One region of the Ectopseudomonas khazarica genome, then DNA from elsewhere that is predicted to be linked to it. Evidence: predicted binding sites of a transcription regulator. Region 1 holds the regulator's gene; each other region holds the start of a gene.

Region 1 (4,152 bases):
TACGGCGCGCAGCAGGTCGCTCTGGTGAGCATGGACAGCTATCGTATTGGCGCACAGGAGCAACTGAAGACGCTTGGGCGTATCCTTGGCGTATCGGTGACCCAGGTCGATCCCGGTCAGTCTCTGCTGCAGGCTCTGACGCCGCTGGCCAAGAAACGCGTGGTGCTGGTCGACACCGCAGGCCTGCCGGGTAACGATCCGGCACTGCGCCTGCAGCTGGAGAGCCTGGCGTCGCCACGCATCAAGTCGAAGAATTATCTGGTTTTGGCGGCAACGAGTCAGAACCAAGTGCTCAAGGCGGCCTACCATAGTTACAAGCGCTGCGGACTTTCTGGTTGCATACTGACCAAGCTGGACGAGGCTGCGAGCCTGGGCGAGGTATTGGGTCTGGCTATAGGCCAGCATCTGCCGGTAGCCTATGTGACAGACGGGCCGCGCATTCCGGATGACCTGCAGGTGCCGCGCAGCCACCAGCTGGTCAGCCGCGCAGTGGGCCTGCAGTCTGCGGAGGAGCCGAGTGAGGACGCCATGGCGCAGTTGTTCGCCGGGCTCTATCACCAGCCCGCGCAGCGCGCCGGCTGAACGGCGACGATGTTGCACCCTCTCGCGCATGAGCGCGGGAGTGAACGGCCTGATGGTCAAGTCGAAGTTAGACAAGGTGTAGAAAGAACATGGGTATGCATCCCGTACAGGTGATTGCGGTGACCGGCGGCAAGGGTGGCGTCGGCAAGACCAATGTGTCGGTGAATCTGTCCATGGCCCTGGCCGACCTCGGTCGGCGGGTGATGCTGATGGACGCCGACCTGGGGCTGGCCAACGTCGACGTGCTGCTGGGGCTCACACCCAAGCGCACCCTGGCCGATGTGATCGCCGGCGAGTGCGATCTGCGTGACGTGCTGCTGCAGGGGCCGGGCGGCATTCGCATCGTGCCGGCCGCGTCGGGCACGCAGAGCATGGTCAGCCTCACGCCGATGCAGCATGCCGGGCTGATCCAGGCATTCAGCGACATCAGCGAAAACCTCGATGTCCTGGTGATCGACACCGCCGCCGGTATCGGCGACGCGGTGGTCAGCTTCGTCCGGGCGGCGCAGGAAATCCTCGTGGTGGTGTGCGACGAACCGACCTCCATCACCGATGCCTACGCCCTGATCAAGCTGCTCAACCGTGACCATGGCATCAGCCGTTTCCGCGTCCTGGCCAACATGGCTCACAGTCCGCAGGAAGGGCGCAATCTCTTTGCTAAGCTGACCAAGGTGACGGATCGTTTTCTTGATGTCGCCCTGCAGTATGTCGGCGCCGTGCCCTACGACGAGTGCGTGCGCAAGGCCGTGCAGAAGCAGCGTGCCGTCTATGAGGCGTTCCCACGATCCAAGTGCGCCCTGGCGTTCAAGGCGATTGCTCAGAAGGTCGACACCTGGCCGTTGCCGGCCAACCCCCGCGGCCATCTGGAGTTCTTCGTCGAGCGTCTGGTGCAGCAACCGACGGCTGACAGTGCCGTATGACAGCAGCTTCTGGACTTCGTATGTACAACAAGGCGCAGGCGCAGGACTCCCAGCACCAGTTGATCGAGCGCTATGCCTCCCTGGTCAAGCGCATCGCCTACCACCTGCTGGCACGCCTGCCAGCCAGCGTGCAGGTCGATGATCTGATCCAGGCGGGGATGATCGGGCTGCTCGAGGCCTCGCGCAAATACGACTCCAGCAAGGGTGCCAGTTTCGAAACCTTCGCCGGCATCCGCATTCGCGGTGCCATGCTCGACGAGGTACGCAAGGGCGATTGGGCGCCGCGTTCCGTGCACCGTAACAGCCGTATGGTCAGCGATGCGATTCGTGCAGTCGAAGCCCGAACCGGGCGCGACGCTAAAGATCACGAGGTTGCTGCCGAACTCCAATTGAGTCTGGAGGATTACTACGGCATTCTTGGCGACACTTTGGGCAGCCGCCTGTTCAGCTTCGACGACCTCTTGCAGGATGGCGAGCACGGCGGGTTGCACGAAGACGCCGGGCACACCCACCTCGAACCTTCGCGGGACCTCGAAGACGAACGCTTTCAGGCGGCTTTGGCCGAGGCCATCGCCGGTTTGCCCGAGCGTGAACGTCTCGTGCTGGCGCTGTATTACGATGAAGAACTGAACTTGAAAGAAATCGGTGAAGTGCTGGGGGTTAGCGAGTCACGTGTGAGCCAACTGCACAGTCAGTGCGCGGCACGCCTGCGCTCGCGACTGAGTGAATGGCGCGCAGGCTGAACAGCGGCGTACTCGCAGGCGGAAGCGGTTTCTCGATTAAAGGACGTAGTTGCAAGCGCAATACGTTTGGGACTGTACGGAGGTCGACTTGGACAAGAACATGAAAATCCTCATCGTTGACGATTTCTCGACGATGCGACGGATCATCAAGAACCTCTTGCGGGACTTGGGTTTCACCAACACCGCAGAAGCCGATGACGGCACGTCGGCGCTGCCGATGCTGCAGAGCGGCAGCTTCGACTTTCTGGTGACCGACTGGAACATGCCCGGCATGACCGGTATCGACTTGCTGCGCGCCGTTCGCGCCGACGAGCGTCTCAAGCACCTGCCGGTGCTGATGGTGACCGCCGAAGCCAAGCGCGACCAGATCATCGAGGCGGCTCAGGCCGGCGTGAATGGCTACGTGGTCAAACCCTTCACCGCCCAGGTGCTGAAGGAAAAGATCGAGAAGATCTTCGAGCGAGTCAACGGCTGATGTCGGCCGCGAGGGTGCTATGGAACATGATGACTCCACGATGGGTGACCTCGAGTCGACCCTGAAAAACAACGCCCGTGACCTGGTCGATAGCCTCGAACAAGGCAATTTCGGCGCCGCGGTGCAACTGATCAACGAACTCAACAAGGTCCGTGATCGCGGGCTCTATCACGAGGTCGGCAAGCTGACCCGTGAGTTGCACAACGCCATCGTCAACTTTCAGATCGACCCGCGCATGCCGCATGCGCAGGAGCTGTCGCAGATCGCCGATGCGACCGAACGCCTGAACTACGTCGTTACCCAGACCGAGAGGGCGGCCAACCGCACCATGGACCTGGTGGAGCAGAGCGCTCCGCTGGTCAATGACCTGAGCGATGAGGCGCAGAGCCTGAGCGCCGAATGGGGCCGTTTCATGCGTCGCGAGATGGGCGCCGAAGGGTTCCGCGAGCTGGCCAAGCGCGTCGAGCTGTTCCTCGCGCGCAGCGAGCGTGACGGCGCCAAACTGTCCAATCACCTCAACGACATTCTGCTGGCGCAGGACTATCAGGACCTCACCGGGCAGGTGATCAAGCGGGTCACCCAGCTGGTGACCGAGGTGGAAGGCAACCTGCTCAAGCTGATGCTGATGGCCAGCCAGGTCGACCGTTTTGCCGGCATTCAGCATGACCACGAAGCGTTGCGTGCCGAACAGGAAAAAATAAAAGAGCCATCGCGGGGTGAAGGTCCGCAGATTCATGCCGATAAGCGTGATGACGTTGCCTCCAGTCAGGACGATGTCGACGACCTGCTGTCCAGCCTAGGGTTCTAAGGAGCACACAATATGAGCTTCGGCGCCGATGAAGAGATCCTCCAGGACTTCCTGGTAGAGGCCGGCGAGATTCTCGAACAGTTGTCCGAGCAGTTGGTCGAGCTGGAAAGCCGGCCGGACGACATGAACCTGCTCAACGCCATCTTTCGCGGTTTCCATACCGTCAAGGGCGGAGCGGGCTTCCTCCAGCTCAACGAGCTGGTGGAGTGCTGCCACATAGCCGAGAACGTGTTCGACATCCTGCGCAAGGGTGAGCGTCGCGTCGACTCGGAGCTGATGGACGTGGTGCTCGAGGCTCTTGATGCAGTCAACGGCATGTTCGGCGAGGTGCGCGAGCGCCGCGAGCCGACGCCTGCCACGCCGGAACTGCTGGCCGCGCTGGCGCGCCTGGCTGAACCGGCTGGTGCCGAGCCGGCGCCTGCGCCGGTCGTGACAGCCGCGCCGGAACCCGAGCCCGAGCCTGAGCCGGTTGCGGCTGCTGCGGCGTCCGGCGACATCACCGACAGCGAGTTCGAACAGCTGCTCGACGCCCTGGGCGATGCCCCGGCCGTGGAAGCGGCGGCGCCTGCCAGTGACGACATCACCGACGACGAGTTCGAGTCGCTGCTCGACCAGTTGCATGGC
Region 2 (4,152 bases), 200 kb from region 1:
GGGGCTGAAGATGCTGACGTGGCCCTGTCCGCCATACAGTTCGGCGTTGGCCTCCTGGCTGATCTGCTGCAGGCTGGCGAGGCTGATGTCGAGGCCCATGACCCCGATGATCTTGCCGTTCAGCTCCAGGGGGAAGGCGATGCTGGTCATCAGCGTCTTCTGGCCGCCGACGTCGTCGTAGTAGGGTTCCAGGACGCAGGCCTGGCGGGTGTCGCGGGGGCAGGTGTACCAGGCGTTGTAGGCCACGCCGTTGTCGCCGGGGGTGGTGTCGCCGAGCAGCTCTTCGGTCATCGCCTCGGACTCCAGTTCACCGACCGTGGCTTGCGACCAGTACAGCGCGAAGCGACCGACCTCGTTGCTGCCGAGTTCGGCCTGGTCGGCGAACAGCTCATCCTTGCCATCCAGCGCGTTGGGTTCGAACACCAGGTACAGCCCGAGCAGGCCCGGGTTGGCTTCGAGGCTGGTGCGCACCTGACGTGTGAGGTCTTCGCGCAGGTCGAACGCATCGAGGAAGCGCTTTTCGGCCTGTTCGCGCAGGAACAGGATCTGCCTGGAGAAACCCTTGCCGTACTGATAGGCGTCCATGAAATAGCGCTGGATGCGGATCGCCTGCAGCTCTCCACGGGCCTTCAGGCGCAGCTTGGCGCTTTCTTCCAGCATCCCGGAGCTGGCTTCGCGTACCAGGTTGGCGCTGCGGCTGGACTGGAACTGCGAAGCACCCACCAGCAAGGTGACGATGGCGAGCAGGCACAGGCCGGCGAGCAGGGTGATCTTCCACTGGATCGAAAGACGACTGAACAGCATGGTGCGTTCCTTTCTACATGGACTAATGCGGTTATCGGTGCCCAAGCAGTTTTCTTGACTACTATTTCACCTGGCCGAAATTATGCACGCATTGCTTGAAATTATGAACGACAACCCATTTTGACAGGATAGTCCGCATACGGCAGAGTACGCGGCTTTTTGCGCCGGCCAGGGCCGGCATACCTGCAGGTATACGTTTTATGAACGCTGTAATCGCCGCTGTCGGCATCATGCTGGTCCTCAGTCTCTGCCGCGTCCATGTGGTCGTGGCGCTGATCGTCGGGGCACTGGCCGGGGGACTTCTGGGTGGCCTGGGAATCGAAGGCACGCTGAATGCCTTCAACCAGGGGCTGGGCGGTGGCGCGACCGTCGCCTTGTCCTATGCCTTGCTCGGCGCCTTTGCCGTGGCGATCGCCAAGTCCGGCCTCGCGCATGCCCTCGCGGATCGGGCCCTGGCGCTGGTCGGCAAGCAGCAGGAGGGCAGTGGCGGTGCGCTCAAGTGGGTGCTGATCGGGCTGCTGCTGGCCGTGGCGATCTCGTCGCAGAACCTGCTGCCGATCCATATCGCGTTCATTCCGCTGCTGGTGCCGCCGCTGCTCTATGTGCTGAGCAAGCTGCAACTCGATCGCCGTCTGATCGCCTGCGTGCTGACCTTCGGCCTGATCACCCCGTACATGTTCCTGCCGGTCGGCTTTGGCGGCATCTTCCTCAATGAGATCCTGCTGGCCAACGTCGCCAAGTCCGGCGTCGACGTCAGTGGCATCAACATCAGTCATGCCATGGCCATACCGGCGCTGGGCATGCTCTTCGGCCTGCTCGTGGCCGTACTGTTCAGCTATCGCGGCAAGCGCGTCTATGACCTGGAGCGGGTCGCGCAGACCGAGCGCGTCGACGTGCAATACAACCCGCTGAGCCTGCTGGTCGCGGGGCTGGCCATCGCGGCGGCGTTCGTCGTGCAGCTGTGGCTGGACTCGATGATCATCGGCGCGCTGGCCGGCTTCGTGATCTTCTCCGTGTCCGGCGTGGTGCGCTGGAAAGAGGCGGATGGGCTGTTCACCGAGGGCATGAAGATGATGGCCATGATCGGCTTCATCATGATTGCCGCAGCAGGGTTCGCCGAAGTGATGAAGACCACGGGCGAGGTCAGGACGCTGGTGGACGGGGCGGCGACGCTGATCGGCCACAACAAGGCGGTCGGCGCGCTGCTGATGCTGCTGGTGGGGTTGCTGGTGACCATGGGCATCGGCTCCTCGTTCTCGACCATCCCGATCATCGCCGCGATCTTCGTGCCGCTGGGCGTGCAGCTGGGGTTCAGCCCGCTGGCCATCGTCAGCATCGTCGGCACGGCGGGGGCGCTGGGGGATGCGGGCTCCCCGGCATCGGACTCGACCCTGGGGCCGACCTCGGGGCTGAACGCCGATGGCCAGCACAATCACATCTGGGACAGCGTGGTGCCCACCTTCCTGCACTACAACCTGCCGTTGCTGGTGTTCGGCTGGGCCGCCGCTATGCTGCTGTAAGGGTCTGCACCTGCGCCGGATTAAGTTCTGCGCGCATCCTGTCGCTTAACTCCTGGGCGGGGCTGCCGATATACCCTTGCCCCCGTCTTGGTGTGCCTTCCCTCAAGGACAATAACAATGCGCCTGACATTGAAAACCAAAGTGATACTGCTTGCGCTGGTTCCGGTCATCCTCTTCGCCCTGGTGCTGAGCGGCACTGCGGCCAAGGTGCTGCAGAGCATGGCGGAGAAAGAGATTGCCCAGACGCGTGAGCGCCTGGTGCAGGAGAAGCGCAGCGAACTCGAACACTACATCCAGATCGCCCTCGGCGCTGTCAAGGGGCTCTACGACGGCGCTGCGCAGGGTGACATGGCCAGCCGCGAGCAGGCCATCGCCGTGCTCTCCAAGATCAAGTACGGCGCCGACGGCTACTTCTTCGGCCACGACTCCAACGTCGTGCGCCTGTTCCGCGGCGACAGCCCGGTGGACGTCGGCAAGAGCCTGGCCGACCGGCGCGACCCGAACGGTGTCTACATCAACCGTGAGCTGGTCAACGTCGCCAAGAACAACAGCTACTTCGTCAATTACTCCTCGCCGCTGCCGGGCAACGAGTCGGTGCTGGTGCCCAAGCTCGCTTACAGCTACTACCTGCCGAAGTGGGACATGGCCCTGGGTACCGCACTCAACCTGGATGGCATCGAGGCGCAGGTTGCCCAAGTGGAAACCGAGATCAAGCGCCGCATCGGCACCATCATCACCAGTATCGTGGTGGTCGCCGCCATCCTGCTGGTGGTCTTCGGGGTGATCGGCGTCTGGCTGGGCAATGCCTTCCTGCGCCCGCTGCAACAGATCAAGGCCAACCTCGATGACATCGCCGCCGGCGAGGGCGACCTGACGCGCCGCCTGCCGATCACCAGCGAAGACGAGCTGGGGCAGCTGGCGGGCTCGTTCAACCGTTTCGTCGAGAAGGTGCATGGCCTGGTCCGACAGATCGTCGAGATGACCGGCCAGCTCACCGAGCTGGTCGGCCAGGTGTCCGAGCAGGCGCAGCGTTCCGAACAGGCCATGTCGCAGCAGCGCCATGAGACCGACCAGGTGGCCACGGCGATCAACGAGATGTCGGCTGCCGCCCATGAAGTGGCGAAGAGCGCGCAGAACGCCGCCGAAGCGGCACAGCAGACGGACCGTGAGGGCCAGGCCGCGAAGACGGTGGTCGACGGCAGCATCCAGCGCATCCACTCGCTGGTCGAGGACATCCGCAGCAGCGGGGTGTCGCTGGACAGCCTGCAGCAGGACGTGCAGTCCATCGTCAGCGTGCTCGACGTCATTCGCTCCATCGCCGAGCAGACCAACCTGCTGGCGCTCAACGCGGCCATCGAGGCGGCACGTGCCGGTGAGGCCGGGCGCGGTTTCGCGGTGGTTGCCGACGAGGTCCGTGCGCTGGCCAGCCGGACCCAGCAGAGCACCCAGGAAATCCAGGGCATGATCGATCGCCTGCAGCAGGGCACCCAGGAGTCGGTGACCTCGATGCGGCGTTCCAGCGATGCCGGCGAACTGACCAGCGAGCAGGCCAACAAGGCTGGCGAATCGCTCGACGCCATCGCTCAGCTGATCGGCACCATCAACGCGATGAACGCGCAGATCGCCAGCGCCGCCGAGGAACAGACGGCCGTGGCCGAGGAGATCAACCGCAGCGTGCACCAGATCGCCGTGGCGGTCGACAGCGTGGCGGATGAAACCGAACGTGGCGCGCAGACCGCTCGCAGCCTGGCGGGCCTCGGTGAGCGCCTGGGCGCGCTGGTGCGTCAGTTCCGCATCTGAATCAGAGCGGTAGGTTCCAGCGATTGAT
Region 3 (4,152 bases), 180 kb from region 1:
CATCGCGAGCGTTCTCCTCGCTGATGCTGTGGATGCGCACCGCCAGTTCGTTGATCTCCTGAGTGACGTGGCTCTGCTGCTGCGCCGCCACGGCGATCTGCTGGGCGCGCTGGGAGATATCGTCGAAGCTCTGTACCGAACTGGAGAGCGCCGAGGCAGCACCTTCGGCCTCGACCACCGCATGCTCCGTGCGCGCCTCCCCCGCCTGCATCGCCTGCACCGCCTGGCGTGACGCCTGCTGCAGCGCACTGATCATGGTGCCGATTTCATTGGCCGAGGACTGGGTCTTGCCCGCCAGGGTGCGCACCTCATCGGCCACCACCGCGAATCCACGGCCTTGCTCGCCGGCACGCGCAGCCTCGATGGCCGCGTTCAGGGCCAGCAGATTGGTCTGCTCGGAGATGGCCTTGATCACATCCAGCACCGCCCCTACCTGCTGGCTGTCTTTCTCCAGCTGGCTGATCACCGAGGCTGCACCCGCCATTTCCGTGGACAGCGCCTTGATCGCCGCACTGTTGGACGCAACCTTCTGCTGCCCCTGCTGCACGATGACCAGCGAACTCTGCGCGGTGTCGGCGCAGTCATTGGTGTTCTGCGCCACCTCCTGCGCACTCGACGACATCTCGGTGATCGCGGCAGCCAATTGCGTGTTCTCCTGCCGCTGCTGTTCGGCACGCCCCGCCAGGGTGCTGCTCAGACCGCCCAGCTGCGCGGCCTCGGCCTGCAGGTGATCGGCTTCCTCGGCAATGCGCTGGAGCATGGTACGCAACTGCCCGGCGTAGCGGTTGACGGCATGGCGCAGTGCGCCGATTTCGTCTTCGCGCTCCACGCTCAACTCGACATCACGGCTGGCAGAGCCGCGCCCCAGCGAATCGATCTGCGCAGTGGTTTCCTCCAGCTGGCCGATCAACTTGCGCCCTGCCAGCCAGGCCAGTGCCAGCAGCACCGCCAGCAAGGGCAGCAGAAACAGCAGAATTTCCCAGGTCAGCGCATGGGCCAGGCCCGTGACCCGCTCCTGCGGCGTCGCCAGGCCGATGAGCCAGCCGGTATCCGGCATCACGAACAGACTGACGCGACTGGCCTGGTTGAGCTGTTCATCCTGCTCGAGATCAATGTTGCGGATGCCCCCGCCGCTGCTGCCGCTCAACGCATCCTGAATCGGTTTGAGCCAGCCTTGCTGCTGCGCCAGGTCGGCGAACTTGACCATCGCGCCACCCTTGCCGCCGGTCATGCCCGGAAAATGCAGCACGTTGCCGGCCTGATCGAGCGCGAAGGCATAGCCATCGGTGACTTTGCCCTGCTCGGTCAGAAAGCGCGCCAGATCATCCAGCAACAGATCCAGCGTGGCGACGCCGGCAAAGCGGCCACTCAGCTGGTATGGCACGCTACAGGTGACCATCGGCACCCCCGTCACCGCATCCTGATAGGCCTCCGACCAGAGGCACTGGCCGAGCTTGCTGCTACGGGCGCCGGTGTACCAGGCATCGTTGTGATAGCCAGGCCCGTCCGCCGCGTTGTAATCGTCCGAGTAGCTCAGGCGACCATCGGCCCCACGCGCCCAGAAGAAACTGCGGCGCTCGACGCCGTCACTGAAGGCATTTGGCTCGGGCCAGACGCCACCACCGGCGATCGCCCGGTCCCCCTGATTGTCGATCAGATTGGGCAGGCTATCGCGATACAGCGCCTCCTCACGCGGCAGCACCTCGGCCAGATGCGCGAGGCTGGCCGTCACCCCCTCGATACGCGCCAGCTGCAGCGCCAACTGACGCACGATGGCGCTACCGGTTTGCTCGATCAGCTCACCACTGGCCGCCACCACACGGGGTTGCCCACGCAAGGCCATCACCGAGAACACCGCCAGCGCGGTGAGAATCAGAAGCACGATGCAACCCAGGGTCAAGCGCTGGGACAGTCTAACGGGGACCAAAGCCATGCGATTACTCCTACTTGGGAGGGACACTACAAGGGGCTACCAGAACTGCTTACGAACGCTCCTAGTTCCACCAGCAGGATCAGTTGCTGCGATACTCCATCGCCTGTGCCATCTGCGTACAAGCGCCCTGGCCAGGATACCCGCGCCAGATGCCTACCCTGAGTTATAGATGAACAGGCACGGCGTTACACCGTTTAGTCGGCGGGCAAGACGTCGACTTGAGCGCAATCGCAAGGCGCCGGGAACAGCAAGCCCCGCTTCCCGCCAGCAGCGCCCCCGTGTTTGAAACCAGACCCGCCCGGACAAGGATGAACAGGATGCAGATCCGTGAACTGACCCGCGACGACCTCCCCAGCGCCAGCACCCTGTGCATGGACGCATTCATGCCGGCGGTCGCGCCCTCGCTGCCGCCCCAGGGCGTGGAGACCTTCAGCAAGCTGGCAGACGCATCGGCATTCGCCGAGCGCATGGCCGGTGACAACCTCATGCTCGGCTGCCTGGAGGATGGCGCGCTGACGGGGCTGATCGAACTCAAGGAAGGACGCCATGTGGCGATGCTGTTTGTGGCGCCGCATTGCCAGCGCAAAGGCATCGGCCAGCGCCTGATCGACGCGGCAATGGAACATGCCAGAGGCGACGTGCTGACGGTAAGAGCAGCACTGTCTTCGGTGAAAGCTTACGAGCGTTATGGATTCATCCTGACCGGCGAAGTTGGCGAGTTCGCCGGACTGATTTTCCAGCCCATGGAAAAGAGGCTGACCTCCATCTAGGCCGGGTCTGAGCCGCTATCGCCGGCAAGCAGAGCTGCACGCCCCTATCCACGGCGAGTCGATTCGACCCGATCAGCGCTGGGCTATTCGGACACCTCGGCCCCGCCAGACAAGTCCGAATAGACTGGGGCCAACGTAGTACCTCAACTATGGAAATAGGCTTACACACATGCGTCACTGAACTTCGGGCCATTCAGCTAAGCTGGAGCCTGGACTCGATAGGAGCACGCAATGTCTGCCAAGGAAGAGCAGCTACTGCAGCTACTGGGCCTGATGGCTCGCAGCATGACCCACATGACGGCCTACCTGACGGCCATGGCCTTCGATCAGCTGCAGAGCCAGGACGCCACTGTGCAGAAGTCTGCCAAACGCATGATCGAACGCATGCAAGCCATCAACGAGGAACTGGACCAGCAGTGGGAGCTGGTCGGTCAACTCACCGGCGAGCGCGACCAGGAATTGCTCGCCGAAGCCCTGGACTTTTCGCTATCGCCGGCACGCAAGGAAGCGGTTGATTGAGGGCCCCGTCATAGCCTCGCTTGCTGGCGAGGTTTTTGATCCTGCGTCCTTCAGTGTCTGCTGCCAGCCAGACGCTCGCTGACTCATTTTCCTAGTACGCAAGCCTGACCTGAAGCGGCGTCGATCTGGATATCACCTCAATCGCCAGGAATGCTCGTAGCTCAAAAACGAAAACAGCCAGTGATTGCTCAACTGGCTGCTCCCATTGGAGTCGCTTGGTCGGGACGGAATGATTCGAACACTCTACCCTTTGCACCCCATGCCGGAGGTCGATCTCATAAAACATTGATTTTAATGGGATAATTTTGAGCGCTCGCTGCAGATAATGCTCTACGTTACCCAACGGATTTCAACGATTTCCCGCAAAAGTCCCTAGCCTATGGGCGCAGCCTTTTTGCGAATCTACAGCGCGGAACTCAGACTAGAGGCGGCAGGCCCAGCTCTTTTAGGAAGGCATTATGTTTATCTCGCGCCTTGCGAATGCTGTCTTCCAGTTCGACCAGCTCGGCATTGACCACATTTAAGTCGATCTCCTTCTCAACGCTGGCCGTGCTGATGTAGCGGGAAATATTCAGGTTGTAGCCATTCTTCTCGATCTCCTCCATTTCCACCCGGCGTGCATAGCGCGGTTCTTCCTGGCGGTACTGGTAGGTCTTGATGATCTTGGCTATGTGCTCTTCGGTCAGTTGGTTCTGGCGTTTACCTTTGTTGAAGTGTTCCGCCGCGCTGATGAAAAGTACATCATCCGGCTGTTTGCACTTTTTCAGCACCAGAATGCACACCGGGATGCCCGTGGAATAAAACAGGTTGGAGGGCAGGCCGATCACGGTATCGATATGGCCGTCCTTGAGCAGTTTGGTGCGGATGCGCTCCTCGGCGCCGCCCCGGAACAGCACACCATGGGGCAGGATAATGGCCATCACGCCTTCG

What was found. The regulator FliA, encoded in region 1, starts transcription of late flagellar genes. The targets are predictions, from matches to a motif close to CTAAAGTTTNNNNNNNNNNNGCCGNTAA.
Region 2: JLK41_RS15120 (methyl-accepting chemotaxis protein) is a predicted target of FliA. The motif match lies at 2,369-2,396, and genes of this name have one in related genera.
Region 3: JLK41_RS15215 (methyl-accepting chemotaxis protein) is a predicted target of FliA. The motif match lies at 2,129-2,156, and genes of this name have one in related genera.

The regions. Positions count from the first base shown of each region.
Region 1 is NZ_CP068551.1:3,368,301-3,372,452, reverse strand. Features, by position in the region: gene flhF (flagellar biosynthesis GTPase FlhF) at 1-582, shown strand, start outside; gene fleN (flagellar synthesis regulator FleN) at 672-1,502, shown strand; gene fliA (RNA polymerase sigma factor FliA) at 1,499-2,245, shown strand; gene JLK41_RS16060 (chemotaxis response regulator CheY) at 2,346-2,720, shown strand; gene JLK41_RS16055 (protein phosphatase CheZ) at 2,740-3,528, shown strand; gene JLK41_RS16050 (chemotaxis protein CheA) at 3,541-4,152, shown strand, end outside.
Region 2 is NZ_CP068551.1:3,165,334-3,169,485, reverse strand. Features, by position in the region: gene JLK41_RS15130 (methyl-accepting chemotaxis protein) at 1-804, opposite strand, end outside; gene JLK41_RS15125 (Na+/H+ antiporter family protein) at 1,005-2,324, shown strand; gene JLK41_RS15120 (methyl-accepting chemotaxis protein) at 2,442-4,124, shown strand; gene JLK41_RS15115 (LysR substrate-binding domain-containing protein) at 4,126-4,152, opposite strand, start outside.
Region 3 is NZ_CP068551.1:3,192,369-3,196,520, forward strand. Features, by position in the region: gene JLK41_RS15215 (methyl-accepting chemotaxis protein) at 1-1,882, opposite strand, end outside; gene JLK41_RS15220 (GNAT family N-acetyltransferase) at 2,251-2,703, shown strand; gene JLK41_RS15225 (hypothetical protein) at 2,935-3,222, shown strand; gene JLK41_RS15230 (type I restriction-modification system subunit M) at 3,639-4,152, opposite strand, start outside.